3 regions of the Sinorhizobium sp. NG07B genome follow, and region 3 is predicted to be linked to each of the others. Evidence: predicted binding sites of a transcription regulator. Region 3 holds the regulator's gene; each other region holds the start of a gene.
The links. Region 3 encodes PhoB, which activates phosphate uptake and scavenging genes when phosphate is short. Its sites were predicted from a motif close to TGTCATNNANCTGTCAT; they were not measured.
Positions count from the first base shown of each region.

Region 1: CO664_RS00095 (DUF47 domain-containing protein) is a predicted target of PhoB. The motif match lies at 6,175-6,191, and genes of this name have one in related genera.
Region 2: CO664_RS16515 (PhoX family phosphatase) is a predicted target of PhoB. The motif match lies at 4,613-4,629, and genes of this name have one in related genera.

Region 1 is NZ_NWTD01000001.1:12,222-21,848, reverse strand. It holds gene dnaK (molecular chaperone DnaK) at 1-1,221, shown strand, start outside; gene dnaJ (molecular chaperone DnaJ) at 1,509-2,648, shown strand; gene CO664_RS00110 (DUF2182 domain-containing protein) at 2,818-3,723, opposite strand; gene CO664_RS00105 (DUF1326 domain-containing protein) at 3,728-4,363, opposite strand; gene CO664_RS00100 (inorganic phosphate transporter) at 4,503-5,507, opposite strand; gene CO664_RS00095 (DUF47 domain-containing protein) at 5,507-6,151, opposite strand; gene recF (DNA replication/repair protein RecF) at 6,367-7,491, shown strand; gene moeB (molybdopterin-synthase adenylyltransferase MoeB) at 7,554-8,315, shown strand; gene CO664_RS00080 (GNAT family N-acetyltransferase) at 8,324-8,794, shown strand; gene CO664_RS00075 (D-glycerate dehydrogenase) at 8,884-9,627, opposite strand, start outside.
Region 2 is NZ_NWTD01000004.1:373,629-383,255, forward strand. It holds gene CO664_RS16495 (SRPBCC domain-containing protein) at 1-308, shown strand, start outside; gene CO664_RS16500 (glyoxalase/bleomycin resistance/dioxygenase family protein) at 320-682, shown strand; gene CO664_RS16505 (L,D-transpeptidase) at 687-1,424, opposite strand; gene recO (DNA repair protein RecO) at 1,638-2,384, shown strand; gene CO664_RS16515 (PhoX family phosphatase) at 2,541-4,541, opposite strand; gene CO664_RS16520 (DUF2339 domain-containing protein) at 4,787-7,606, shown strand; gene CO664_RS16525 (HD domain-containing protein) at 7,603-8,259, shown strand; gene CO664_RS16530 (MOSC domain-containing protein) at 8,341-9,192, shown strand; gene CO664_RS16535 (MFS transporter) at 9,305-9,627, shown strand, end outside.
Region 3 is NZ_NWTD01000001.1:353,832-363,458, forward strand. It holds gene phoR (phosphate regulon sensor histidine kinase PhoR) at 17-1,279, shown strand; gene CO664_RS01760 (substrate-binding domain-containing protein) at 1,471-2,505, shown strand; gene pstC (phosphate ABC transporter permease subunit PstC) at 2,593-4,077, shown strand; gene pstA (phosphate ABC transporter permease PstA) at 4,074-5,396, shown strand; gene pstB (phosphate ABC transporter ATP-binding protein PstB) at 5,410-6,225, shown strand; gene phoU (phosphate signaling complex protein PhoU) at 6,272-6,985, shown strand; gene phoB (phosphate regulon transcriptional regulator PhoB) at 7,031-7,714, shown strand; gene CO664_RS01790 (GcrA family cell cycle regulator) at 7,799-8,317, opposite strand; gene CO664_RS01795 (aspartate aminotransferase family protein) at 8,732-9,627, shown strand, end outside.

The DNA.
Region 1 (9,627 bases), 340 kb from region 3:
GCTGCCGAGTTCAAGAAGGAACAGGGCATCGACCTCAAGAACGACAAGCTCGCACTGCAGCGCCTCAAGGAAGCTGCCGAAAAGGCGAAGATCGAGCTGTCGTCCTCGCAGCAGACCGAGATCAACCTGCCGTTCATCACCGCCGATGCGTCCGGTCCGAAGCACCTGACGATGAAGCTATCGCGCTCCAAGTTCGAGAGCCTGGTCGAGGACCTGATCCAGAAGACCATCGCGCCGTGCAAGGCGGCCCTCAAGGATGCCGGTGTTTCGGCTGCCGAGATCGACGAAGTCGTTCTCGTCGGCGGCATGACCCGCATGCCGAAGGTCCAGGAAACCGTGAAGCAGCTCTTCGGCAAGGAGCCGCACAAGGGCGTCAACCCGGATGAGGTGGTCGCCATGGGCGCTGCCATCCAGGCCGGCGTGCTGCAGGGCGACGTCAAGGACGTGCTGCTCCTCGACGTGACGCCGCTGTCGCTCGGCATCGAAACGCTCGGCGGCGTCTTCACCCGCCTGATCGAGCGCAACACGACGATCCCGACCAAGAAGAGCCAGGTCTTCTCGACCGCCGACGACAACCAGTCCGCCGTGACGATCCGCGTCTCGCAGGGCGAGCGTGAGATGGCGGCCGACAACAAGCTGCTCGGCCAGTTCGACCTCGTCGGCATTCCGCCGGCACCGCGCGGCATGCCGCAGATCGAAGTGACCTTCGACATCGACGCCAACGGCATCGTCCAGGTCTCGGCCAAGGACAAGGGCACCGGCAAGGAGCACCAGATCCGCATCCAGGCCTCGGGCGGCCTTTCCGACGCCGACATTGAGAAGATGGTCAAGGACGCCGAGGCCAATGCCGAGGCCGACAAGAAGCGCCGTGAAGGGGTCGAAGCCAAGAACCAGGCCGAAAGCCTGATCCATTCTTCCGAGAAGTCGCTGAAGGAATATGGCGACAAGGTTTCGGAGACGGATCGCAAGGCGATCAGCGACGCGATCGCGGCGCTGAAGACCGCCGTCGAAGCGTCCGAGCCGGACGCCGAGGACATCAAGGCGAAGACCAACACGCTCATGGAAGTCTCCATGAAGCTCGGCCAGGCGATCTATGAAGCCCAGCAGGCCGAAGCGGCGCACGCGGATGCGGCCGCCGACGCCAAGCGCGACGGCGACGATGTCGTCGATGCCGATTACGAGGAAGTCAAGGACGAGGACGACCGCAAGCGGTCGGCATAGGTTCGCGTCCTCGGACGAACAGGGCCCGGGAGCGATCCCGGGCTTTTCTGTATACCGAGACCTCGCCGCGACATGAAAAGCCGGCCGACGAGGCGGGTAGGCGAAGGCATCACGAGGCGATAAGGACGGGAAATGGTGCGGGAACACCATTATTCCCGTCAAAAAACCACGCGGACGACGTTTGGGCTATGGTATCGCGCTTCAAGGTTTACTAAATCCTGTGGCAAGATAATCAGGGTCGGACCCTTCGCGCTGGCAAGCCTTGTCAACTGGACAACCGTTGAAGCATGAAACGTGATCTTTACGAAACGCTTGGCGTTCAAAAAAACGCGGACGAGAAGGAGCTGAAAAGCGCTTTCCGTAAACTGGCGATGAAATATCACCCGGACCGCAATCCCGGGGACCAGGAAGCGGAAAAATCCTTCAAGGAAATCAACGAGGCCTATGAGACGCTGAAGGACCCGCAGAAGCGGGCCGCCTACGACCGATACGGCCACGCCGCCTTCGAGCAGGGGGGCATGGGAGCCGGATTCGGCAATGGCTTTGCCGGCGGCGGCGCCGGCGGCTTCTCGGACATTTTCGAAGACATCTTCGGCGAGATGATGGGTGGCCGGCAGCGTCGCTCTTCAGGCGGCCGCGAACGCGGTGCCGATCTCCGCTACAATATGGAGATCACCCTCGAGGAGGCGTTTTCCGGCAAGACGGCGCAGATCCGCGTGCCGACTTCGGTCACCTGCGACGTCTGCACCGGTTCCGGTGCGAAGCCGGGCACCAGCCCGAAGACCTGCGCCACTTGTCAGGGCTCAGGCCGCATCCGCGCCGCCCAGGGCTTCTTCTCGATCGAACGCACCTGCCCGACCTGCGGCGGCCGCGGCCAGACGATCACCGATCCCTGCACGAAATGCCATGGCCAGGGCCGGGTCACCGAGGAGCGCACGCTGTCGGTCAACATTCCGACCGGCATCGAGGACGGCACCCGCATCCGCCTTTCCGGCGAGGGCGAAGCCGGCCTGCGCGGCGGCCCGGCCGGCGACCTCTATATTTTCCTGTCGGTCAAGCCGCATGAGTTCTACCAACGGGACGGGGCGGATCTCTACTGCAGCGTGCCGATCTCGATGACGACGGCCGCCCTCGGCGGCAAGTTCGACGTCACCACTCTCGACGGCACGAAATCGCGCGTCACCGTGCCGGAGGGAACCCAGGCCGGCAAGCAGTTCCGCCTGAAGGGCAAGGGCATGCCGGTGCTGCGCTCCAACCAGACGGGCGACCTTTATATCCAGATCCAGATCGAGACGCCGCAGAAGCTCACCAAGCGCCAGCGCGAATTGCTGCAGGAGTTCGAGCAGATCTCGTCGAAGGAAAATAATCCGCAATCGGCGGGCTTCTTCTCTCGCATGAAGGATTTCTTCGATACGCTGAGCGATTAGTTCGCCTCTCACATTTGCCCCTCTCCTCGGGTTTAACCCGGGGACTAGCCCTCTCCCGTCATGACGGGGAGAGGGGACTGGAGGGCGCGGTTTACCCCTTCTCCCCATCAAAATGGGAGAAGGTCGCGGCAGCGGGATGAGGGGCGCCACACACAACACACACCCACTCTCACATGGCAGCGGCAGGCCAGCCCAGCACCGCAGCCAATTGCCAGATACCAGAGATCACAAGCGCCGAACCGGCAATCCGCGACAGGATGCGCCCGGCCGGCAGCAGCTTTTCGGCCAGCACGAAGACAGCGATCGCGGCGATCCATAAGACATTCATGACCCCGCCGACGAACAGGAGGCCCATCAGCGCCCAGCAGCAGCCGACGCAATAGAGACCGTGGCGGAAGCCCAGCTTCGCGGCGCCGCCCGGATCGCTTCGGAAGCCGCCGTGCCGCTGCAGGAAAACGATCGGCGCCTGGCATTGGGTCAGGCAGGCGTCCTTGAGCGGCGTCCATTGGTAAAGGCCCGCGACGACCAGCACAATGCCGCTGAAGAGACGACTGGCGCTTGCGAGCGCCGGGGTCAGCAGGATGCCTTCGATCAGCCATTGCCCGAGCGTAGCGACCAGGGCAAAGCCGGCCCAGACGGCGAGATAGCCGCCGGTGAAGTAGCCAGCCGAAGCGAAAGGCTTGCCGTCGCGTAGGCTCTGCCGTCCGACACGGGCATAGAGAAGGATCATCGGCGACGCCGAAGGAAGCATCATGCCGACCATCATCACCACCCACATGGTCAAGGTGATGCCGGCCTCGACGGTGCCCCAAGGACGTGGCGACATCCCCAGCACCCAGTCGAGCGGACCGGCGCTCGTCCCGCCTCCCATGTCCATGTCCATGTCCATATCCATGTCCATGCCGGGTTCCATGGACATGGCTCCGTCGCCACCCGCCGCCGGCATCGGCATGCCGTCCATCCCGGCGGCCAGCCACAGGATGTAGATCCAGGCGATCGCTGCCAGAGCGGCGATCGCCGCCGCGACGATCGCCCGGTCGCGGCGCAACAGGGCTTCGAGCGTGGTGTCGGTCATGGTGTCAATGCACCACGCCGCGTTCGGTCATATGGATCCTGGCGAAATGGGCGTGCGAGTCCGCTAGCGAGAGCGGCAGGACACCGGTCGTGTCGGCCCAGCCCCGCCCCATCTCGCAGGTGTCGTACTCGAACCCGTTCGGCAGGTTAAGGCGGGCGCGATGCGAATCGCCGGTCACCGGATTGAGGATCGGCTCGCCGCGCGCCTCCATCCATCCCGGTACGCGGACGCGCGCCGTCCGCTTCTCGATGTCGACCTCGAAGTCGATCGGCGCGAAGACCGGATCGTGGAACGTCTCGAAGGTCGTCGAGAACACCTGGAAGAAGGTCGCACCGGGTTCGGTGTCCTGGCCGCTCATGATGCGCAGCAGCGCCTCGCGCTGGGCGTCCGAGGCGCGCTCGTCGACGATCGGCACGACTTCGCCCCTGCCCTCGTGGATGGCACCCGGCCAGGCGACGATCATCCCGCACCTCAGGCCGTCGAGTCGCGTATCGCCGTGATGGCCTTCCTCGATCTCGATCACCCCCACGGCGCTGCAATGCCCTTGCGTCGGCAGGGCATTGAACTGGCAGGGGCAGCCATAGGCGCAATTGCAATGAATGAATTCGCGGCCCTTGATCGTCCATTTGACGTCCGTCATCGTCCCCTCCAGAGACAATTCCTCAGGCTACGAATATATACACCCCGCCGGAAATACTGCCAATGTCGCGGCGGCCCCCGAGCGCCGACCATTTCGGGGCGAGTCGGTCAGTCCATGTGCTGGCGGCTGCGCGCGCTCTCTAGCCGACGAGGTCGACCGCGTAATAGGAGAGGGCCGAAATCAGCGCGGCGGCGGGCATTGTTATCACCCAGGCGACGACGATGTTTCCGGCAATCCCCCAGCGCACGGCCGAGACGCGCCGGGCCGACCCGACGCCGATGATGGCGCCGGTGATCGTGTGCGTTGTCGAGACCGGAATCCCGAGCCAGGTCGCTGCAAACAGCGTGATGGCGCCACCGGTCTCGGCACAGAAACCCTGCATCGGATTGAGCTTTGTGATCTTCGATCCCATGGTGTGGACGATCCTCCAGCCGCCGAACAGCGTACCGAGCGCGATCGCCGCCTGGCAGGTGATGACTACCCAAAAGGGCACATGGAATTCCGGCCCGAGATAGCCCTGCGAAAACAGGAGCACGGCGATGATGCCCATCGTCTTCTGGGCATCATTGCCGCCATGGCCGAGCGAATAGAGCGAGGCCGAAACGAATTGCAGGCCGCGGAACGTGCTGTCGACGGCAAACGGCGTCTGGCGCACGAACAGCCAGGAGACGATCAGCACCAGCAGGAGAGCGAGCACGAAGCCGATGCCGGGCGACATGACGATGGCGCCGGCGGTCTTCAGGAGGCCGGACCAGACGATGGAGCTGAAGCCGGCCTTTGCGAGGCCCGCGCCGACAAGGCCGCCGACGAGGGCATGCGAGGAACTCGATGGGATGCCGAAGACCCATGTCAGGATGTTCCAGGCGATTGCGCCGATCAATGCCGCAAAGATGACCTGCGGCGTAACGATGCCGGGATTGATGATCCCCTTCCCGAGCGTCTCGGCCACGTGCAGGCCGAAAAACAAAAAGGCGATGAAGTTGAAGAAAGCCGCCCACATGACGGCATATTGCGGCCGCAGCACCCGCGTCGACACGATCGTTGCGATCGAATTCGCCGCATCGTGCAATCCGTTCAGAAAGTCGAAGAACAGGGCGACTCCGATGAGGCCCACAAGCAGCGGGAAGGCGAGTGTGGCGTCCATCAGACGTTCTCGATCACGATGCCGCTGATCTCGTTGGCAACATCCTCGAAGCGGTCGACGACCTTCTCCAGCTCGCTAAAGATTTCGCTGCCGATGATATAGGCCATGGGATTGGTGCTGCCATGGCGCTTGAAGAGGTCCTTCAGGCCCTGCTCATGCAGCTCGTCGGAACGGCCTTCGACGCGGGTGACCTCTTCTGCGATCGTGCTCAGGCGATGCGCATTGACGCCGATCCGGTTGAGGAGCGGAATGGCCTCGGCGACAAGGTGGGCAGCCTCGACGACTGCGGCGCCCATCGCCCGCATGCCGGGATCGAAGCTCTGCTGCTCGTAGAGCCGGATGGTCTTCACCGTCTTGTGCATCATGTCGATCGCATCGTCCATCGACTGGATGAGATCCTTGATGTCGCCGCGGTCGAAGGGTGTGATGAAGCTGCGGCGCACAGCGAGCAGGACCTCCCGGGTGATCCCGTCGGCCTCGTCCTCGAGCTGGACGATGCGGTCGCAATGACGTTCGATGTCCGGTCCGCCGGCGAGCAACGCCTTCAGCGCCTCCGCCGCCTCCAAGACGGTGCGCGAGTGCTGCTCGAAGAGATCGAAGAACCGGTCTTCACGGGGGAGGAGCTTGCGAAACAGGCCGAGCATCAGCGATCCATACGGTTGTCGATTGTCATGCCGCTGTCATATTGTACCTGCACGCCCGTGAAAAGTTCCGAAGCAGCGGAAAAACGGGGCTTTCCCACAGCGGTTTGGCGCAGGGCCCGGCCACGTGACCGGTCCACGCCTCGGGCGAGAGCCTTTCGGCTTGCCTCGGCCGGGCTTTCGTCCTACCTGACAGGCACGTCGAACGCGGACCCGCAATGCCCCATAAGGTCTATCTCAGCCGCCTGAAACTCAGTGATTTTCGCAACTACGCGGCGCTGTCGCTCGAGCTCGACCAGCGCCATGTGGTGCTGACCGGCGAGAACGGCGCGGGCAAGACCAACCTTATGGAGGCGATCTCCTTTCTCTCGCCGGGGCGGGGGCTGCGTCGCGCGGCTTATGCGGATGTCGCCCGGGTGGGCGCGGCGGACGGTTTTTCGGTTTTCGCGGCGGTCGAGGGCATGGACGGGCCGGTGGAGATCGGCACGGGCACGGCGGGTGCGGAGGAAGGGCAGTCGCGCCGCCTGAGGCTCAACGGCACGCCGACCCGCACCGTCGACGAACTCACCGACCATCTGCGCGTGTTGTGGCTGACGCCGGCGATGGACGGGCTGTTCACCGGTCCATCCTCGGATCGGCGGCGGTTTCTCGACCGGCTGGTGCTGTCGCTCGATCCCGAGCATGGCCGGCGCGCCAGCGAGTTCGACCGAGCGATGCGCAGCCGCAACCGGCTGCTCTCGGAATTCCGGCCGGATCCCGCCTGGCTGACCGCGATCGAGCGCGAAATGGCAGGCTTGGGCGTCTCGATGGCGCTTGCGCGGCTGGAAATGCTTGGGCTTTTGACGGCACTTGTGGAACGCAGCCAAGGCGGCGGCAGCTTCCCGTCCGCCGGTCTTTCGCTTGCCGGCTTTCTCGACGATTGTCACGGCCTGCCCGCCTACGACCTCGAAGAACGCTATCTCTCGATGCTCAGCGACGGCCGCATCCGCGATGCGGCGGCGGGGCGAACGCTCGAAGGGCCGCACCGCAGCGATCTCCTGATTCGCCACCGGGAAAAGGACATGGAGGCGGAACGCTGCTCGACCGGCGAGCAGAAGGCGCTGCTCGTCGGGCTCGTGCTCGCCCATGCGCGGCTCGTCGGCGACCTGACCGGGCACGCGCCGGTGCTGCTGCTCGACGAGATCGCCGCCCATCTCGATCAGGGGCGGCGGGCGGCTCTCTTCGACCGCGTCGACGAGCTCGGCGGTCAGGCCTTCATGACCGGGACGGACCGGGCGATGTTCGAGGCGCTCGGCGGACGGGCCTGCCATCTGACGGTTGCAAACGGCCGCGTTTCGGAGTGACATCCGCCTGCTCCATGGCGTGCTTTAAAAAAAGGCGCCGACAGGCATCCACGGAGACGGACATGACCGCAGCAGCACTCGACTCATCGGAAATCGCCCGTTACGCGCGCCATATCGTGCTCCCTGAGATCGGCGGCGCCGGACAGCAGAAGCTGAAGGCCGCGCGCGTGCTGGTCATCGGCGCCGGCGGGCTCGGCGCCCCGGTGCTGCAATATCTCGCCGCGGCTGGCGTCGGCCGGCTCGGCATCGTCGACGATGACGCCGTGTCGCTGTCCAACCTGCAGCGCCAGGTCATCCACGCCACCGGCGATGTCGGCCGGCCGAAGGTCGAAAGCGCCGCCGCCGCAATTGCCAATCTCAACCCGCATGTGGAAGTCGCGCCGCACGCGTTGCGCCTCGCATCCGAAAATGCAGAGGCGATCTTCCAGCAATACGACCTCGTCGTCGACGGTTCGGACAATTTCGATACGCGCTACCTCGCGGCCGATGCGGCGGAGGCGGCGCGCCTTCCGCTCGTCACCGGCGCGGTCGGGCGGTTCGACGGTTCCGTCACCGTGTTGAAGCCTTACGAGGCGGATGCCGGCGGGCACCCCAATCCGTCTTATCGCGATCTCTTCCCGACGCCGCCTCCGCCGGGCGCGGTGCCGGCCTGCGCCGAAGCCGGCGTGGTCGGAGCGCTGACCGGCGTCGTCGGCACGCTTCAGGCGATGGAAGCGATCAAGCTCATCACCGGCATCGGCGAGCCGCTTATCGGCCGGCTGCTGCTCTATGACGGCCTCGCCGCCACTTTCAACACGATCCGCTACCGGCGCGGCCGGGCTTGAGCGACGGAATGGAAACGCTCCGCCTCGACCCGGGCTTCGATCGCTACGAGGAGCTCCTGGCGCTGATCCTGAAATCCTTTGCCTCCATGGACGGGCGGATCGACCCGCCCTCCTCCGCCCATGCGCTGACGGTCGAGTCCCTGCGCCAAAAATCGAGGGACGAGGTCGGTTTCGTCGTCGCCAACGGCGCCGATCTTCTTGGCTGCGTGTTCTTGAAGCCCGAACCGGACTGCCTCTATATCGGCAAGCTCGCCATCGATCCCGGCCATCAGGGCAAAGGTCTCGGCCGACAGCTGCTTACCGCCGCGGAGGAGACCGCCCGAAGCCTCGGACTGCCGGCGCTGAGGCTCCAGACGCGGATCGAACTCACCGAAAATCACGCCACCTTCGCGGCCTGGGGCTTCGTCGAGACCGGCCGCTCCGCCCATCCGGGCTTCACCCGCCCGACATCGATCGAGATGCGGAAGATGCTGCGATAAGGGCGGCGTCCCGTATTGCCGCTCCCCACAACGATCCCCTTGTGGGGGCGTTGCGCGGCGGCTGCACCCGAAAACACCCGGTAGCCGCCTCAATCCCGCCCCGGCAGCACCCGGTCCGGCGGGCGGTGGCCGTCGAAGAAGGTGCGGATGTTGATCACCACCTTGTCGCCCATGTCGATGCGGCCTTCGAGCGTCGCCGAGCTCATATGCGGCAAGAGAACGACCTTGCCCTCGCCGGCAAGCCGGATGAGCTTGGGATTGACGGCCGGTTCGTTCTCGAAGACATCGAGGCCGGCCCCTGCGATCTTGCCCTCCCGCAGGCTCTTGATCATCGCCGTCTCGTCGATCACGTCGCCGCGGGCGGTGTTGACGATGTAGCTGTCTGGGCGCATCAGCGCCAGCCGGCGCGCCGAGAGCAGATGATAGGTGGCGGGCGTCGACGGGCAATTGACCGAGACGATATCGACGCGGGCGAGCATCTGGTCGAGGCTGTCCCAATAGGTCGCCTCCAGCATCTCCTCGGTCTCCCGCTTGACGCGATGGCGGTTGTGATAGTGGATCGACAGCCCGAAGGCCTTGGCGCGGCGGGCGACCGCCGTGCCGATCCGCCCCATGCCGACGATGCCGATGCGCTTGCCGGCGATGCGCCGGCCGAGCATCCAGGTCGGCGACCAGCCGGCCCATTCGCCCTTGCGGTCGGTCAGCACCTGCGCGCCCTCGGCAAGCCGGCGCGGCACCGCTAGGATCAAGGCCATGGTCATGTCGGCGGTGTCTTCCGTCAGCACGTTCGGCGTGTTGGTGACGGTTATTCCCCGGCGGGCGGCGGCATCGAC
Region 2 (9,627 bases), on a different contig from region 3:
AGGTGGTCGAGCCCCATGAACGGATCGTCTTCCGCTGGGGCGCAATGGTTGCGAAGGAAGAGTCCCCATACCAGACGCGAGTCGAAATGCGATTCCAGCCGCTCGAGGACGGAGCCACCATGGTGACCATTGCCGAAAGCGGCTGGCGCGAAAACCAGCAGGGGCAGAAGAGCTCGTATCTTAACTGCGAGGGATGGTCGCAGATGCTCGCCTGCATGAAGGCCTGGGTCGAGTACGGCATCAACCTCCGAGAGGGCTATTATGTCAGCGAGCTCTCCGGCAAGCCGGCGCTCGAGCCGCAGGTGTAGGGGATCGCGTGATGTCAGTGGAGATGAAGGGCGGCATCAACATCGCTATGAAGGTGCCGAGCCATGAATACGAGGCCGTGCTGGCCTTCTACCGGGACGTCGTCGGTCTGCCGCCATTCGACGAGAAACTGCCGGCCAAGGGCTTCATACTCGGGCCGAATCGGCTTTGGATCGACGAGATGCCGCATTTGAGCCAGGCTGAAGTCTGGCTGGAACTGTTCACCGACGATCACGTAGCGGCCTTGAGCCATCTCGTCGCGAACGGCGCGGTGCGCTGCGATGCGGTCGAGGATCTGGGCGAGGCCTTTCGCGGCGGCTGGGTGATGAACCCGGCCAATATCGTCCATCTCGTGCGCGAGCCGGACGCCTGGTAGCGTCTCAGAATGCCAGCGGTGCCTCTTCGGCGGGCGTCTGCATGGGAGGAGCATCGACCGGCGGCATGGCCGGTTCCATCGGCGACTGCGCCTGGATCACCACCACTCGGGTGCCTTCCTGCACGCGGTTATAGAGATCGATGATGTCCGGGTTGAACATCCGGATACAGCCGCTCGAAACGGCGTTGCCGATCGACCAGGCCTCGGTCGTGCCATGAATCCGGAACAGCGTGTCCTTGCCATCCTGATAGAGATAGAGCGCTCGTGGCCCAAGCGGATTGGTCGGGCCCGGATCCATGCCGTCGGCAAGCGGGCCATAGCGTTCCGGCTCGCGGGCGACCATGTCCGAGGTCGGTATCCAGCGGGGCCATTGGGCCTTGCGGCCGATGCGCGCCTCGCCGGCAAATTCCAGCCCCGCCTTGCCGACGCCGATCCCGTAGCGCAGCGCCATGCCGCCGCCCTGCACGAGATAGAGGTATCGGTCCGGCGTGTCGATGACGATCGTGCCCGGCGGCTCGTGGGTGACGTAGGGCACCTGCTGCCGCAGGAAGCGCGGATCGACCTTGCTTATGTCGGTGGCAGGCAAGGGGAACGCCTCGTCCGGCTGCGGTCCGTACATCGCCGTGAAATAGGGATCCGGTCCCCGCGGCCGGGGCGGCTGCGCGGTACTCGTCGCACAGCCCGCCAGCGCGGCCAGAACAAGGAGGAGCGTGAGAGGCTGGACGAGGCGGGAAACACACATACTCCAAACACTCCTGGTGGTTGTCCGTGGGGACGGCAGCCGCTTCGTACAGGAAGGCTGGCCGCGATTCGGCTGGACAATGATAGAATTGTAGTGCGGCGAACAGGTCCCGGAAAGGGCGACGGTCGCTGGTCTGGGTGGCCCAGGGGCGCGGCCCGATTTACGCGCTATCTTCGCTTGATCCGCTTTCCGCAGCGGGTGTATGCCTTTTCCATGCAATGGAGCGATCAGGCCATCATTCTCGGCATCCGGCGGCACGGCGAAAGCTCTGTTATCGCCGAGGTCATGACGTCCGCGCATGGGCGGCATCTTGGGCTCGTGCGCTCCGGCCGCTCGCGAACGATGCAGCCGGTGCTGCAGCCGGGCAATTCGGTGGAAGTCACCTGGCGAGCCAGGCTCGACGAACATCTCGGCGAGTTCCGCATCGAGCCGTTCGAACTGCGCGCCGCCAGACTGATGGAGGCGGCGACCTCGGTCTACGGCATCCAGGCGCTTGGCGCCCTGCTGCGGCTGCTGCCGGAGCGCGATCCGCATCCCCATCTTTACGAGGCGCTCGCCGTGATCGTCGACCACCTCGAGGACCCGGCCGACGCCGGCGAATTGTTCGTGCGCTTTGAACTGGCGGTCCTGAACGATCTCGGCTTCGGCCTCGATCTTTCCGAATGTGCTGCGACCGGCGCCCGGGCCGAACTTGTCTACGTGTCGCCGAAAACGGGTCGCGCCGTCAGCCGTGCGGCCGGCGCACCCTATGCGGAGCGCATGCTTGCGCTTCCGGATTTCCTCTCGGGAGGGGACAGCGCGGCCGATTACGACAGCCTCGCCGCGGCCTTTCGCCTGACGGCCTATTTCCTCAATCGCCACGTCTATGAACCGCGCGGCGTCGACGTTTCCTCGGCGCGAGACGGTTTCGTCCATGCGACACTGAAGGCGCTGAAGCCGGTCCCGCCCCCGGCAGCATGAGATGCGAAACAGGTGCCGCACCTTCAATGCGGCACCCGAACCGGCAATTCGGCCTTAGAGCGCGTCGCTTTGGACGGAGCCGTGCAACGCGCTTCAGGTCTTTGCTCTATGCATGTCGTTGTCCCGAAGCCGCTGAGGACTTTCGGGCGGCATGCATCAGGCGATCTTGCCGCCGCCCTGCTTGGTCACGGCGACCACTGCCGGGCGCACCGGCATGTCGTCGCGGAAGTCGGGCCAGCGCGTTGCCGGCTTCTCGTAAGTGGCAAGGCCGGCATCGCCCGGGTGCTGAACGGCGAGGAAGAAGGTGTCGCTCGTCGGGTTGAAGCTTGGGCCGCACATTTCCGCGCCGACCGGAACCCGGAAGAACAGCTTCGATGTGCCGCGTCCTTCGCCTTCGGTTTCGATCGCCCAGACGCCATCGGTGCGGCCCGTCTCTTTCTCGTTATTGCCGTCGGTCGATACCCACAGGCGGCCATCCGAGTCGATCGCGCAATTGTCCGGCATGCCGAACCAGCCGTTCTTCGTCGTCGCCGTCGAGAAGGAAGCACCGACTTCCGCAACGCTCGGGTCGCCGCATTTCAGCAGGATGTCCCATTTGGATTTCGTCGAAGCGAAATCGCCATCCGTTTCGGAGATCTCGACAATGTGGCCGAAGGCGTTCTTGGCGCGCGGATTGGCAGCGTCCGCCTCTTCCTCCTTGCGCTTGGTGTTGTTAGTCAGCATGACATAGACCTTGCCGGTCTTCGCGTTGGGCTGGATGTCTTCCGGCCGGTCCATCTTGGTGGCGCCGAGCGCATCGGCGGCAAGCCGGGTGTTGATCAGGACGTCGGCCTGCGAGGCAAAGCCGTTCTCGGTCGTCAGCGGGCCCTCGCCATGGATGATCGGCACCCAGGTGACCGTGCCGTCCTCGTCGAATTTCGCCACGTAGAGCGTGCCTTCGTCGAAGAGGTCCATGTTGGCGGCGCGGTCGTTCGGATTGTATGTGCCCTTCGTCACGAACTTGTAGACATAGTCGTAACGCTCGTCGTCGCCGCTATAGAGTACGACGCGGCCATCCTTGTTGACGATCGATTCGCAGCCCTCATGCTTGAAACGGCCGACGGCGGTGCGCTTCTTCGGCACCGAGGTCGGGTCGAGCGGATCGACCTCGACGACCCAGCCGAAGCGGTTGGCCTCGTTCGGATCCTTCGATACGTCGAAGCGCTCGTAGAACTTCGACCACTCATATTGGCTGCCGGGCGCGCCGAGACGCTTCAGCTGCTTGAATTCCGGATGATCCTCGGCGAGCTCGCCGCCGAAATAGCCGTTGAAGTTTTCCTCGGCCATCATATAGGTGCCCCAGGCGGTGACGCCGCCGGCGCAATTGTTGATGGTGCCGAAGACTTTCCTGCCGGTCGGGTCGGCTACGGTCTTGACGCGGTCATGGCCGGCCACCGGACCGGAGAGCTGCATTTCGGTATTTGCCGTGATGCGGCGGTTGTACTTGCCGTCGAGAACCGGCTGCCACTTGCCGTCAACCTTGCGGATCTCGACGACCGTGCCGCCATGGGCGGCCATTTCGATGTCGACCAGTTCCTTGGTGTATTCGCCGAGAACGACCTTGTCCTCTTCCTTGCCGTCCTCCGTCACCTTTTCGACGCGGGCGAAGTTCGGGAACATGATCTCGGCGTTGGTGTATTCATGGTTGACGACCAGCAGGCCATGGTCTGGGCTCCCGTCCAGCGGGATGAAGCCGACATAGTCGTTGTTGTAGCCGAACTGGCGGCCCTGCGCTTCGGCGGTCTGCTTGAGCGGATCGAATTCGGGGCTGTCAGCGAAGATCTTGTCGCCCCAACGCAACAGGATGTCGGCGTCGTAGCCTTCAGCGACGTGATGCTTCTCGTCGACGCCGGCCTCGATCTCCTTGAAGTCGAAGCGGGACGCGCTCTCGGCGCGAGCTTCATCGGCCGAAAGCAGCGCAAGCGGGCTGACCGTCGTCGAAATGGCGGCAACCGCAAGGGATCCGCCAAGGAACGACCGACGCGAGAAGCGACGGTTGATGATGTCGCCCATGGTCGGGTTAGTGGAACAGTTCTGGCCGATATCTTCCAGCTCCTCCCTCTGTTCCGTCAGCGTCTTGAATTCGGTTTCTTCCGTCGAGCCGAGATGCTTGTCCATGGTCACTCCCCATTTGAACGATCGAAGCGCCGCCTGTGGTCGGCGTCCATCCTCGCTCTATCAGCTAGCCCATGACAGTTCTGCGACAGTTCGATGAAGAGCTTGCTGCTCTTCTCCCCCGAAAGACATTTACCGCAAAGAACCTCCGGTTGCGAGGAAGGGCAAGTTCAAGCGGGATGTCTCCGCTGGCATTCCGCGATAACTTGTGCGAATCGTTCACGAGTCGTCGTGGTGTCGGGGGACCCATGCTTGAGCTTATCGCCTTGGTTGCCTTTGTCCTGGCGCTTGCCGCCTTTCTCGGCGGCCGCAGGACCGCAGACCGACTGGACGCCGAAATCGAGAGCCTGAAGGCGGAGATCGCCCGACTCGCGACGCAGGCCCCTGAAGAGGTCGTGTCCGATCCTGCGGCATCTGCGCCAACAGAGGGCGAGGCAGCGACTGTGCCAGAGGTCGGCGTAGAGGCGGTGCAGGGGCCGTGGTCGCAGGCGCGCGAGGGGGCGCAGATTTTCGGCAGTGCCCCGGCGGGCGCCGAGATAGGCAGCGAGTCTCCCGTTGTAGCGACTGCCGAACCCGCAGCCGCGCGGTCTGCGGAGAGCCTCGAGAGCCGTATCGGCGGACGCTGGCCTGTCTGGGTCGGCGGACTTGCGCTGGCGCTCGGCGGCTTTTTCCTGGTGCAGTACTCGATCGAGGCCGGGCTTTTGAGCCCGACGGTCCGGCTCACGCTCGCTGCGGTCTTCGGCCTTGTGCTCGGGGCCGCCGGTGAAGTGATCCGGCGCCGGGCGGTGCCGACGATTTCCGACCGGTTCCGCAATGCGATGATTCCCGGCGTGCTGACCGCAGCCGGCGCCGTTACGCTGTTCGGCGTCGTCTATGCGGCGCATGGCATCTACGGCTACATTGGGACGGCGCCGGCCTTCGCGCTGCTGGCGCTGATTTCGCTGGCGACAGTCGGTCTCTCGCTGCTGCATGGCCAGGCGCTTGCCGGTCTTGGTCTGCTTGCGTCGTTGCTGACCCCTCTCTTCGTCTCCAGCGGCGAGCCGCGGCCGTGGGTGCTGTTCGCGTTTCTCTCGGTCGCCTGGCTCGCGACGCTTGCCGCCTCGCGCCTGCGCCGCTGGACGATCGTGCCGACGCTCGCAAATGCCGGCCTCGGCCTTTGGGGACTGGCCTATATCGCGTTGGCCGCGCCTTTCGAGGCCCCGCCGGTCGCCGCCGCGCTCTTGGTGATGGTCGTCGGCGTCGGTTTGATCTGGCCCGGCGGCGTCGAGCGCGCGAGCGGTGCAACGGCGGAAACAATCGCATCGCCAGCCGCGGCTCGGGGCCCTTGGGAGACGCTCTTCACGCCGCCCCATGCGGCGATCTCGCTGTCGGCGGCAATCGTGGCGGCACTCCTTGCGCTTCTCTTTATCAGCCCGGCGGTCGAGGCGGCGCGATTCCCGATCGCCGAATTCGTCGTCGTCACCGCGGGTCTCGCCGGCGTCGGCGCCCTGCGGGCCACTGCGGCCTATCCGGCGTTGCTCGCGTCTCTTGCTGCCGTCGTCGGGACGTGGACGCTGACCGCACTCAGCGGCGTCCTTGCCTATCTCGACCCGACATTGGCGTCGCCGGAGATCGTCGTTCCGGGGCGGGCTGCCATGCTGACGGCGATGGTGCTCGCGGCGCTCTTCCTGCTGCTCGCCTCGGCGGTGCTTTCGCGCCTCGCGGAGCATCGGCAATTTGCCATTCTTTGGGCCGGCATCGCTGCCGTCGTGCCCGGCACTCTCATCGGAATGTCGTTCCTTATGACCGGCAATTTCGCATTCGACCTGCCGCATGGGCTTTCCGCCTTTGCGGGCGGCCTGTTCCTCCTCGGCCTCGTCGAATGGCTCTCCCGCCGCAACGCCGAGGGACGCGAACTCGATCTCGCAATCGGGCTGCTCGCCTTGGGTTCCCTCGGACTCTTCGTCATCGGCCTGCATGCGTGGACGGACGGGCTGGTGACGACGCTTGCAATCGCGTTCCTCGGCGCCGGCTACACCTTTGCGACGCGTCTCCGCACCTGGCCGGTCCTGCCCTGGGTGACCGTTGCCGCCGCCATCGTCGTACTGGCGCGGATCGCCTGGGAGCCGACCATCGTCGGCCCCGGCAGCCTTGGAACGACGCCGGTCTTCAATGCACTCCTGCCGGGCTACGGCATTCCGGCACTGCTGCTCGTCGGCTGCGCCTATTTCCTGCGCGCTTCCGCGGATTTGCGCCTGCGCAACCTTTTGCAGGCGCTCGCGAGTCTCTTCGTGCTGCTGACGCTCGCGATCCTGGTGCGCCATGCGATGAATGGCGGCGTTCTCGACAGCTCCGTTCCGAGCCTTGGCGAGCAGGCGATCTACACGCTGCTTGCGATCGGCGCTTCCGGCATCTTCATGACGCTCGACGGCAGATCGCCAAGCCCGGTGTTCCGCTACGGCGGGATGGTACTCGGCGTGCTCTCGATGCTGTCGGTGCTCTCGGCGCATCTCGTCGGGCTTAACCCCTATTTCAGCGGCGAGCTGCTCGGCAGAATCCCGTTCTTCGACCTCCTCTTCATCGGCTATCTGCTGCCCGCCATCGGCTATGCCGGCCTTGCCTGGTATGCCCGCGACCGGCGTCCGCAGCCCTATGTGGTGGCGCTTGCCGTCAGCGGCGCCGTGCTTGCCTTCGCCTGGGCCACCTTGAGCGTGCGCCGCTTCTGGCAGGGCGAAAGCGTGGCCGACTGGAAAGGCTTCCTGCAGGGAGAGACCTACACCTATTCGGTGGTCTGGCTGGTGCTTGGCGTTCTGCTGCTCGTTGTCGGCTCACGCTTCAACACGAAGAGCATCCGCATCGCCTCGGCCGTGCTGGTCTTCATTGCCGTGCTCAAGGTCTTTCTCGTCGACATGTCGAATCTCGAGGGCTTCCTGCGGGCACTCTCCTTCATCGGCCTCGGCGGCGTGCTGATCGGCATCGGGCTCTTCTACCAAAGGATACTTTCCAGCAGCGGCAACGGTGCGGCTGATCCCCCGGCCGCAGTTTCGACTGCGACCGACAATATGGGCGAGGGGGCAAGCAGGGCATGACGCGCCTCGCCGCCTTGGCTGCCGCCTTCGCGCCGCACGAGGAGCTTGCCGGCGAGCTCCTGCCGCATGCCTTCTCCAGCGACGATGGGTCCCACGACGCCGCGCACCTCATCCGCGTCTGGAAGAATGCGGCCCGCATACAGGCGGAGGAGGGCGGCGACAGCCGGCAACTCGCGGCCGCCGTCCTGCTGCACGATTGCGTCGCCGTCGAGAAGAACTCACCTTTGCGGGCTGGCGCATCGCGGCTCGCCGCCGAAAAGGCATGGCAAATTCTCGACGGCCTCGGCTGGCGCACGCTGGAAATCTCGGCCGTTGCCCATGCCATTCTGACCCACAGCTTCTCGGCCGATATCGCGCCCGAGACGCTCGAGGCGAAAATCCTGCAGGATGCCGATCGGCTTGACGCGATCGGCATGGTCGGCGCCGCCCGCTGCTTCTACATCGCCGGCCGCATGGGAAGCGGCCTCTACGATCCACTCGATCCCCTCGCAGAGGACAGACCGCTCGACGATAAGGCCTTTGCAATCGACCATTTCGAGACGAAACTCTTCCGCCTCGCAGACGGTTTCCAGACTTCGGCGGGGCGTCGCTATGCCCTGGAGCGGCAAAGCCGGCTTCGCAGCGTGCTTGCCATGCTGCTCGATGAAATTTAGACCGATTTTCAGTAAGTTGCGGCCGCGCGATGAATCAGCTCGCGAACCGCCTGAATCGATCTCTGAACTTGGAAAGACGCGATGAAAGTCACCGGTCTCAATATCCATCCCCTGAAAAGCGGTCGCGCCGTGCCGCAGACGGCGGTAACGGTCAATCTCGACGGGCTGGCGGGCGACCGACGGTTCATGCTGGTCGAGCCCGATGGCCATTTCATCACCCAACGCGAATTGCAGGTGCTTGCCCAGGTCGACGCGACGCATATCGAAGGCGGCTTGCACATGAAGATGAACGGCAACCAACTGTCCGTGCGCTTCGATCCGGATAGCCGGCTCGATGTCCGCGTCTGGTCGAGCGACGTGAATGCAGCCGTTGCCGGTGATGACGTGAACGAAACGCTGTCGGCCTGGTTCGGCCGACCGGTGAAGCTCGTGCATATGGACGAAGAGGCCGAACGCTTCGTCGGCGCCGAATGGGCCGGCACTGCCGCGCCGGTCGGCTTTGCCGACGGCTTTCCGGTGCTGATCACCACGACCGGGTCGCTCGCAGACCTCAATCGCACGCTCGTCGAGAAGGGGCAGGAGCCGGTCGGCATGGAGCGCTTTCGCACGAACATCCTCATCGATTGCGACGATCCCTGGGCCGAGGACCTGTGGGAGACCCTGGAGATAGCCGGCATTGCTTTCGATCTCGTCAAGCCTTGCGCTCGATGCATCGTGACCACCCAGGACCAGACGACCGGCGAACGCATCGGCGGCAACCCGATTCAAGGGCTGGCGGAAAAGCGCATGTCCGCTGACCGCCGGGTGCCGGGGGTGCTCTTCGGCTGGAATGCCGTGCCAAGGGGCGAGGGAACTATCAGGATCGGCGACGAGGCGAGCATCGTGCGACGGCGTACGGAGCGCTGGCCGATGAAACTTCGCGGCACCGGTTGAGCTGAAGCCAGGCGGTCCGCTATCAATTCCTGTGATTGTCCCGTCAATTAATTTGGCTTTGCGCGGATTGGGGAGCGACATAGGATGGCCCCTCAAAAAATCGGAGCTTTCCATGTCTGCTGCCACCCCAGCCGCTACGCGTTCAACCGACCACCTGCCTTGGCTGATCATTGCCGCCGGCTCCATCATCGCGATGCTGACCTTCGGTCCGCGCTCGGCCATGGGCTTCTTCCAATTGCCGATGCTCGCCGACACCGGCTGGGACCGGACGACCTTCGGTCTCGCCATGGCGATCCAGAACCTCTGCTGGGGTCTCGGCCAGCCGTTTTTCGGGGCGCTGGCCGACAAGTTCGGCACCTGGCGCATGCTGGCGCTCTCGGGACTGCTCTATTCCAGCGGCCTTTTCATCATGGCCTTCGCCAGCGCGCCGATCTG
Region 3 (9,627 bases):
GGTCGGGAGGCGGCAATTGGACAGCGAGGGTATCGTCTTGGATGGCGCGAAGGTGTTCTGGCAGGGCCTCAAGCCGAAGCTGAAGGCAGAGCGCTGGATTCTTGGCCTCTCGATCCTGCTTGCCATTCTTGCGGCCCTCGCCGGTATCCATGTGCTGGCGGTGCTTGCCTTCTGGCTCGTTCTCGTAGCAGCGCTCCTCAAACGAAGTGTCCCTTCGTCAGAGCCGGTGCCGGAGGCGGCCCCGAGGGTGGTCGACACGCGCACCGACGCGCTGATCCCCGTGCTGAATGCGCTCGATATGCCCGTTCTCGTTATCGCCACGGACGAGACCGTCCTTTTCCAGAATGCAGCCGCCGAGAAGGCTTTCGGCGCGATTCCCCCGGAAAGCTATCTTTCGGCGCGGGTGCGTTCCCCCGGAATACTCGACATGGTGCGCGAGACCATCGCCACGGGAAAGGTCAATCAGATCGAACATGCGGAACGCCTGCCTTCGGATGCAGTCTATGTCGTCCGCGTCGCCCCGGCGGATATCGGCGGCGAGCTTTCCGGCGGGCGGATCTTCCTGCTGACCTATCGCGATATTTCCCAGACCCGCCGCATCGACCGGATGCGATCCGACTTCGTGGCCAATGCCAGCCACGAGCTGCGTACCCCACTCGCTTCCCTCCGGGGCTTCATCGAGACGCTGTCGGGGCCAGCAAAGAACGACACGAAGGCGCAGGAGAAATTCTTCGGCATCATGCATGAGCAGGTGACCCGCATGAGCCGCCTCGTCGACGATCTATTGTCTTTGTCACGGCTTGAGTTGAAATCGCACATCGCTCCCGAAGACCCGGTCGATCTGGTGCCGCTGCTCGGACATGTGCGCGACAGCCTTCAGCCGCTGGCAAGCGATCTCGACGTGACGATCTCGCTCGAGGTGCCCGAGGGCCCGGTCGTCGTCCGGGGCGATCGCGACGAACTGATCGAGGTCTTCGAGAATCTCGTCGAAAACGCCTGCAAATACGGCCAGGAAGGCAAGAAGGTCGAGGTGCGCCTGACCGGCGGCGAGGGTTGTCAGGCAGAGGTCTCGGTCACCGACCATGGGCCGGGGATTCCGGCCGAGCATGTGCCGCGAATTACCGAACGTTTTTATCGGGTTAACGTGGAGGCGAGCCGGTCCAAGAAAGGGACTGGCCTTGGCCTCGCGATCGTCAAGCACATCCTGACCCGCCACCGGGCGCGCCTGCTCATCCATTCGGAGGTCGGCAAGCGCACGATCTTCACGGTGCGCTTCTGACACAAAAAGCGTGCGTCGGCTGCGACGAGCATGGATACCCAAGTATCTTCAATGACTTAGCCTGTCATAAATGTTTCACCCAATTGACATAAAACCTGTAGCCATCGGCGGCTAACTAGGGCAGCCGATTAAACGGCGAGAGAGCGCTGATCGCTAGCGCACCAACACGAGCCCATTCCGGGAGAACATCAATGAACATCCTTAAACTCAGTGTAGCGGCGCTGGTTGCATCCGCCGCATTCGCGGGCGCTGCTGTCGCTCGCGACCAGATCCAGGTCGCGGGCTCCTCGACCGTTCTTCCCTACGCAAAGATCGTCGCCGAAAGCTTCGGCGAGGCATTCCCGGACTTCAAGACCCCGGTCGTCGAATCCGGCGGCTCTTCCGCCGGCCTGAAGGAATTCTGCAAGGGCGTCGGCGAAGACACGATCGACATCGCCAATTCCTCGCGCAAGATCAAGGACAGCGAGATCGAGGCCTGCAAGGCAGCCGGCGTGACCGAGATCCAGGAAGTCAAGATCGGTTACGACGGCATCGTCTTCGCGACGGACGCCGGCAATGCCGATATCGCACTGAAGCCGGAGCACCTCTACAAGGCGCTCGCCGCTGAAGTCGTCGTCGACGGCAAGCTCGCTGCCAACCCCTACAAGAAGTGGTCGGAAGTCGACGCTTCGCTGCCGGATGCCGAAATCGCCGCCTACATCCCGGGTCAGAAGCATGGTACGCGCGAAGTCTTCGAAGAGAAGATCCTCGCTGCGGGCTGCAAGGCCTCCGGCGCTCAGGACGTCATCAAGGCTGCCGTCAGCGATGAAAAGCAGCAGCACAGCAAGTGCGTTGCCGTGCGCAAGGACGGCCTCGCCGTCGACATCGACGGCGACTACACCGAGACGCTCGCCCGGATCGCTTCCAACAAGAGCGGCATCGGCGTCTTCGGCCTGTCGTTCTACGAAAACAACGCCGACAAGCTGAAAGTCGCGACCGTCAACGGCATCGTACCGTCGACCGAAACGATCGCCTCCGGCGAGTACCCGGTTTCCCGTCCGCTGTTCTTCTACGTCAAGAAGGCGCATCTCGGCGTCATTCCGGGTCTCAAGGAATATGTCGAGTTCTTCGTCGACGACCAGATGATCGGCCCCGACAGCCCGCTTGCCGAATACGGCCTGGTTGCTGCTCCGGATGCCGAGCGCGAAGAAATCCGCAAGACCTTCGAAGCTGGCAATCTGCTCTGATCAAGACCGGTCCCGGTGCAGCTTTCCGCTGCGCCGGGACCTTGCATAGTTGGATTTTTTTGGCGGCCCTGCCGTGGAGACGTGCCGATGAGCACCTCGCTTCTTCTCCTGATCATCGCTTTAGTTGGATTTGTTGCCTATTTTGCCGGCCGCGCCCGTTCGCTTGCCGAGTCCGGCAACAAGCTTGCCACCTTGCATTCACTGCCGGGCTACCATGGCAGCTATGTCGCCATCTGGGCAGTGCTGCCCGCGGTCCTGGTGCTTGCCGCATGGCTGATCGCCTCGCCGCTTCATGTCGATTCCGCCGTTCGCTCGGCGCTCCCTGATACGGTCCAAAGTCAGGGCAACGCGGCAGTGCAGCTCGCGCTCGGCCAGGTGAAGGCGGTCGCCACGGGGCTTAAACGCCTCGACACCGCGGAAATCGAGGCAGTCAAGACCGGTTCGGCCAATCTGCGCGAAACGCTCGCCGCCAAGGGCGTGGCGCTTGCCGGTGAAGGCGAGCCGTACATGGTCGAGGCGGCTGAGCAGTTCAATACGATGCGCGGTTACAGCCGCTGGCTGATGAGCGCCGTCGTGCTGCTCGTCGCCATCGCCGGCGGCCTCTATGCAATCCGCAACGTTACCACCCGCTTTCGCGCCCGCAATCAGGTCGAGCGCGTCATGCTCGGCTCGCTCGTCGTCGCTTCGTCGATCGCGATCCTGACGACGATCGGCATCATCGGCTCGATGTTGTCGGAAGCCGGTCGCTTCTTCAGCATGGTTTCGCCGATGGAGTTCTTCTTCGGCACGGTCTGGGATCCCCGCTTCGCCGCGGCAGGCAGCGAGGGCGCCTCCGGCCAGTTCGGCCTGCTGCCGCTTCTCGGCGGTACGCTCTATATCGCTTTTGTCGCCATGCTGTTTGCTGTACCGGTCGGCCTGTTCGCCGCCATCTACATGGCCGAGTATGCCAGTCCGCGGCTGCGGTCTATTGCGAAGCCGCTGCTGGAGGTGCTGGCGGGCATCCCGACGATCGTCTACGGCTTCTTCGCGCTCGTCACAGTCGGCCCGTTCCTGCGCGACATCTCGACGCAGCTGAACGGCCTCATCACCGGCAACTACCAGAATTTCATTCAGGCGCAGAGCGTGCTGACCGCTGGCATCGTCATGGGCATCATGCTCATTCCGTTCGTCTCGTCGCTGTCGGACGACATCATCACGCAGGTGCCGCGGGCGCTGCGCGACGGCTCGCTCGGGCTCGGCGCGACGCGCTCGGAGACGGTGAAGAAGGTCATTCTTCCCGCCGCACTGCCCGGCATCGTCGGAGCGCTGCTGCTGACCGCCTCGCGCGCGGTCGGCGAGACGATGATCGTCGTGCTTGCTGCCGGCGTCGCCGCGCGCATGCAGCTCGACCCGTTCGAACCGATGACGACGGTGACGGTCAAGATCGTCCACCAGCTGACCGGCGACCTGGAGTTCACTTCGCCGCAGACTCTGGTCGCCTTCGCGCTCGGCATCACACTCTTCGTCATCACGCTCTGCCTCAACATCTATGCGCTCTACATCGTGCGCAAATATCGGGAACAGTACGAATGACCGACGTTGCTTCTCCCACGGTAAGGGTCTCGACCCGTCCCGCCGAAAGCCGCCGCGACATCGGCATAAAACGCCGCTACGCCGCGGAGCGCCGGTTCCGTGCCTATGGCATCAGCGCCATCGTTATCGGCCTGTTCTTCCTGGCGGTCCTTGTCTGGAGTGTTGTCTCGAAAGGCTACACGGCCTTCCAGCAGACGACGATCACGCTGCCGATCGAGTTTTCCGAAAAGGTGATCGACCCGAAGAACGAGCGCGCGACCGATCCGAAGCAACTGATGACCGCCAATTATCCGGTGCTCGTCCGCGACGCCCTGGTCAAGCAGCTCGGCATCGACCCGAAGAAGCGGCCGCTTGTGAAACAGGCGAACGACATGGTCTCCGACAGCGTCCGCACGCAGCTGCGTGACATTGTCGTTGCCGACCCTTCGGTGATCGGCAAGACGATCCCGGTGACGCTGCTCGCCGACGCGAACATCGATTCGGCCTTCAAGGGCCAGATCGACCTCACGGTCGACGAATCGAAGCGCAAGGTCAAGGACCAGCAGGTCGCCTGGATGAACCAGCTGGCCGAGGCCGGCGTGCTGAAGAAGAGCTTCAACACCGGCATCTTCACGTTCGGCGCATCGAGCCGCCCGGAAGCGGCCGGCGTCGGCGTGGCGCTGGTCGGGTCTGCCTATATGATGCTGATCGTCCTCGTCCTGTCGCTGCCGATCGGCGTCGCCGCCTCGCTCTATCTCGAGGAATTCGCGCCGAAGAACCGGCTGACCGACCTGATCGAGGTCAACATCAACAATCTCGCCGCCGTGCCGTCGATCGTCTACGGCCTTCTCGGTCTCGCCGTCTTCGTGAATTTCGCCGGCATGCCGCGCTCGGCGGCCCTCGTCGGTGGATTCGTGCTGACCCTGATGACGCTACCGACGATCATCATCGCGACGCGCGCCGCGCTGAAGGCCGTGCCTCCGTCGATCCGCTCCGCCGCGCTCGGCCTCGGCGCCTCGAAGATGCAGACGATCTTCCACCATGTGCTGCCGCTTGCCATGCCCGGCATCCTGACCGGCACGATCATCGGCCTGGCGCACGCCCTCGGCGAGACGGCGCCGCTGCTCCTGATCGGCATGGTCGCCTTCGTCGTCGACTATCCGGGCTCGCCGCTCGAACCGTCCACGGCGCTCCCCGTGCAGATCTACATGTGGGCGAACGAGGCTGAGCGCGCCTTCGTCGAGCGTACCTCGGGGGCGATCATCATCCTGCTGATCTTCCTCGTCATCATGAACCTCGGCGCAATTCTGTTGCGGCGTCGCTTTGAGCGTCGCTGGTAGTGGGGTAAGGACTATGAACATCATGTCGGAAGCTGCAGTCGAAAAGGCTCTGGACCAGAAAATGAACACGGTGCCCTTGAAGATGATCGGCAAGGATGTGTCGGTCTATTACGGCGAGAAGCGCGCGCTCTTCGACGTCAACCTGAATATCCGCGAGAGTACCGTGACGGCGCTCATCGGCCCTTCCGGATGCGGCAAGTCGACCTTCCTGCGGACGCTCAACCGCATGAACGACACGATCGAGAATTGCCGGGTCACCGGCCGGATCACCCTCGACGAGGACGACATCTACGATCCGTCGATCGACGTGGTGGAACTGCGCGCCCGCGTCGGCATGGTCTTCCAGAAGCCCAATCCGTTCCCAAAGTCGATCTATGAGAATGTTTCCTACGGGCCGCGCATCCACGGCCTCGCCCGCACGAAGGCCGATTTCGATGAGATCGTCGAAACGAGCCTGCAGAAGGCGGGCCTGTGGAATGAGGTGAAGGACCGCCTGCAGGAGCCGGGGACGGGTCTTTCCGGCGGCCAGCAACAGCGCCTCTGCATCGCCCGCGCCGTTGCCGTCAGCCCGGAAGTGATTCTCATGGACGAGCCCTGCTCGGCCCTCGACCCGATCGCCACGGCCAAGGTCGAAGAGCTCATTCACGAGCTGCGCGCCAATTTCACCATCGTCATCGTGACCCACTCGATGCAGCAGGCGGCCCGCGTCTCGCAGCGCACCGCCATGTTCCACCTCGGCAATCTCGTCGAGGAGAACGACACCGACAAGATGTTCACCAATCCGGACGACCAGCGCACCCAGGATTACATCATGGGCCGCTTCGGCTGATCGCCCGAAAACCCACCGCGAAGAGTGCGCCCTCGAGGAACCGTAGATGTCTCACCCCCACATAACGACAGCCTTCGACGAAGAGCTTAAATATCTGACGCGCCGGATCTCGGAGATGGGCGGCCAGGCCGAGCAGATGGTGGCGGATTCCGTCCGGGCTCTGGTGCATTCCGATCTGGCGCTCGCCCAGAAGGTCATTTCCGACGATGCAATCTTGGACGACGCCGAGCGCCAGATCGGCGAAAAGGCGATCGTCACCATCGCCAAGCGACAGCCGATGGCCGCGGATCTCCGCGAGATCATGGGGTCGATCCGGATCGCCGCCGATCTCGAGCGCGTCGGCGACCTCGGCAAGAACACTGCCAAGCGCGTCATCGCGGTTGCCGGCTCCGGCATTCCGCGCAAGCTGGCGCGCGGTCTCGAGCACCTCGCCGAACTCGCCCTGATCCAGCTCAAGGAGGTCCTCGACGTTTACGCCTCGCGTTCGCCGGAGAAGGCAAACAGCATCCGCGAACGCGACGAGGAGATCGACGCGATTTACACCTCGTTGTTCCGCGAGCTGTTGACCTACATGATGGAGGATCCGCGCAACATCACCCCCTGCACGCATCTCCTTTTCTGCGCCAAGAACATCGAGCGTATCGGCGACCACGCCACCAATATCGCCGAAACCATCTACTACATGGCGACGGGCGCCCAGCCGCAGGGCGAGCGGCCGAAGGACGACATGACGTCAACGCTCGGATCCGTCACCGACTGAGGGGACACCCGCCAATCATGAATCTAGGCAAGGAGTCGTAGCTGAATGTTGCCGAAGATAGCCGTTGTCGAGGACGAGGAAGCGCTCAGCGTGCTGCTGCGCTACAATCTCGAGGCTGAGGGCTTCGAGGTCGATACGATCTTTCGCGGCGACGAAGCGGAGATCCGCCTGCAGGAGCGCTTGCCCGACCTTCTCATCCTCGACTGGATGCTGCCCGGCGTCTCCGGCATCGAGCTTTGCCGCCGTCTCCGACAGCGCCCGGAGACCGAGCGGCTGCCGATCATCATGCTGACGGCGCGCGGCGAGGAAAGCGAGCGGGTGCGAGGCCTTGCGACCGGTGCCGACGACTACGTCGTCAAGCCGTTCTCGACGCCGGAGCTGATGGCGCGGGTCAAGGCGATGCTCCGGCGGGCGAAGCCTGAAGTGCTGTCGACGGTGCTTCGCTGCGGCGACATAGAGCTCGACCGCGAAACCCATCGCGTGCATCGTCGCACCCGCGAAGTGAGGCTCGGCCCGACGGAGTTCCGGCTCCTGGAGTTCCTGATGGCCTCGCCAGGCCGCGTCTTCTCCCGCTCGCAGCTGCTCGACGGCGTCTGGGGGCACGACATCTATGTCGACGAGCGAACGGTCGACGTCCATGTCGGTCGGCTGCGCAAGGCTCTGAATTTCTCCAATATGCCCGATGTGATCAGGACGGTGCGCGGCGCCGGCTATTCGTTGGAAAGCTGACGCTTGCGCTGCTCTTCCGGCGTTCCAAAGTGATAAGGGGCCCGACGGGCCCCTTCATGCGTTATTTGTTATTGCTCCGACCGATCAGCGCGCGCGGCGCCGCTCGGCCGAGGGCTGGTAGGCGAGGCGAGCGTGGTAGCTGCAATAGGGGGAGGATTCCGGCGAGTCGTTGCCGCAGAAGTGGAATTCTTCCTTGAGCGGGTCGCCGATCGGCCATTTGCAGGTCCGCTCGGTCAGCTGGGTGAGTTCCAGCCGGCGCGACATCGGCACGACAATGTTGGTGTCGAGTGCGAGATCCTGCTCCGCCACCAGATCGACGGCGACCTCTTCCTTGAGCACGGCCGTGCCGGCAGCGCGGGTAACCGTCCGGGTCACGGCGCGTGCCGCGTAGTTCGGGGCGCGGGGCGCCGAGGTCGTCCGCTTGGGACGAGCCGCCGCTGTCGCTCCGCCGGCCTTGGCGCGGCCTGGCAGGCTCAACCGATGAACCTTGCCGATCACCGCGTTACGGCTGACGCCTCCCAGCTGCGCCGCGATCTGGCTCGCGCTTAGGCCCTCGGACCATAGCTTCTTCAGCTTCTCAACCCGCTCGTCCGTCCAGTTCATGTCTGCACTCCCCGTTCTCGGCGTTGGGATGGCAGAATCCATCACCGTTCTCCGGAAAAGCCCCGGAGTTACAACGCGATAACTATTTTGGTGACTAGGTCCGCCGCATGCGTCTAGTAATTGAATATTAACCTACCGGCCGGGTGACTCCGTGGCAAGAGTCGCCGGAATCGCGCCGAATCGATTTCGCAGTTTTCCCCAACTTGCTGTCGGATAGTTGCATTTTTGCAAGCCCCGCATCGGGATTTTTTCGCGGTGCGGAATCCGGGCCGGCGCGTCTGTTGCAAGCCTTGGTTTTGTTGACATTGCGCCGCGATATGGGAATAGTGCCTGCGCCGCCGAAAGGCGGCATTTTTGATTTTTGTCGGGCCGATACGTCCGACAGCGATGCCGATGACGAAGGAGATGCTGATCATGGCCGCAACAACGCCGCTCTACGACACCTATCTGCGTGCGCCGTTGCGTTTCGAGCGAGGCGAGGGCGTCTGGCTGATTGCCGAAGACGGCACCCGCTATCTCGACTTTGCAGCCGGCGTCGCGGTCAATTCGCTCGGCCATGCCCATCCTCATCTCGTCGAAGCGCTGAAAGCGCAGGCGGAGAAGCTCTGGCATGTGTCCAATCTCTACGATGTTCCCGGCCAGGTGAGCCTGGCGCAGCGGCTGACGGCGGTCACCTTCGCCGATCGAGTGTTCTTCACCAATTCCGGTGCGGAAGCGCTCGAATGTGCGATCAAGACGGCGCGCCGCTACCATTTCGCCAAGGGCCATCCGGAGCGGTTCCACATCATCACCTTCGAAGGCGCCTTCCACGGCCGCACCATCGCGACGATTGCCGCCGGCGGCCAGCAGAAATACATCGAAGGGTTCGGGCCGAAGGCTCCGGGCTTCTATCAGGTGCCGTTCGGCGACATCGCCGCCGTCAAGACCGCGATCAACGACGAGACCGCTGCAATCCTGGTCGAGCCGATCCAGGGCGAGGGCGGCATTCGCCTCGCTTCGAAAGAATTCATGCAGGAACTGCGCGCGCTCTGCGACGAGTTCGGGCTGCTGTTGATCCTCGACGAGGTCCAGTGCGGCGTCGGCCGCACCGGCAAGCTCTTCGCGCATGAATGGTCGGGCATCAAGCCGGACATCATGGCCGTCGCCAAGGGCATCGGCGGCGGCTTCCCTCTCGGCGCCTGCCTGGCAACGGAAGCGGCGGCGGCCGGCATGGTGGCCGGCACCCACGGCTCCACCTACGGCGGCAATCCGCTGGCGATGGCGGTCGGCAATGCGGTGCTCGATGTCGTCCTGGCCGATGGTTTCCTGGA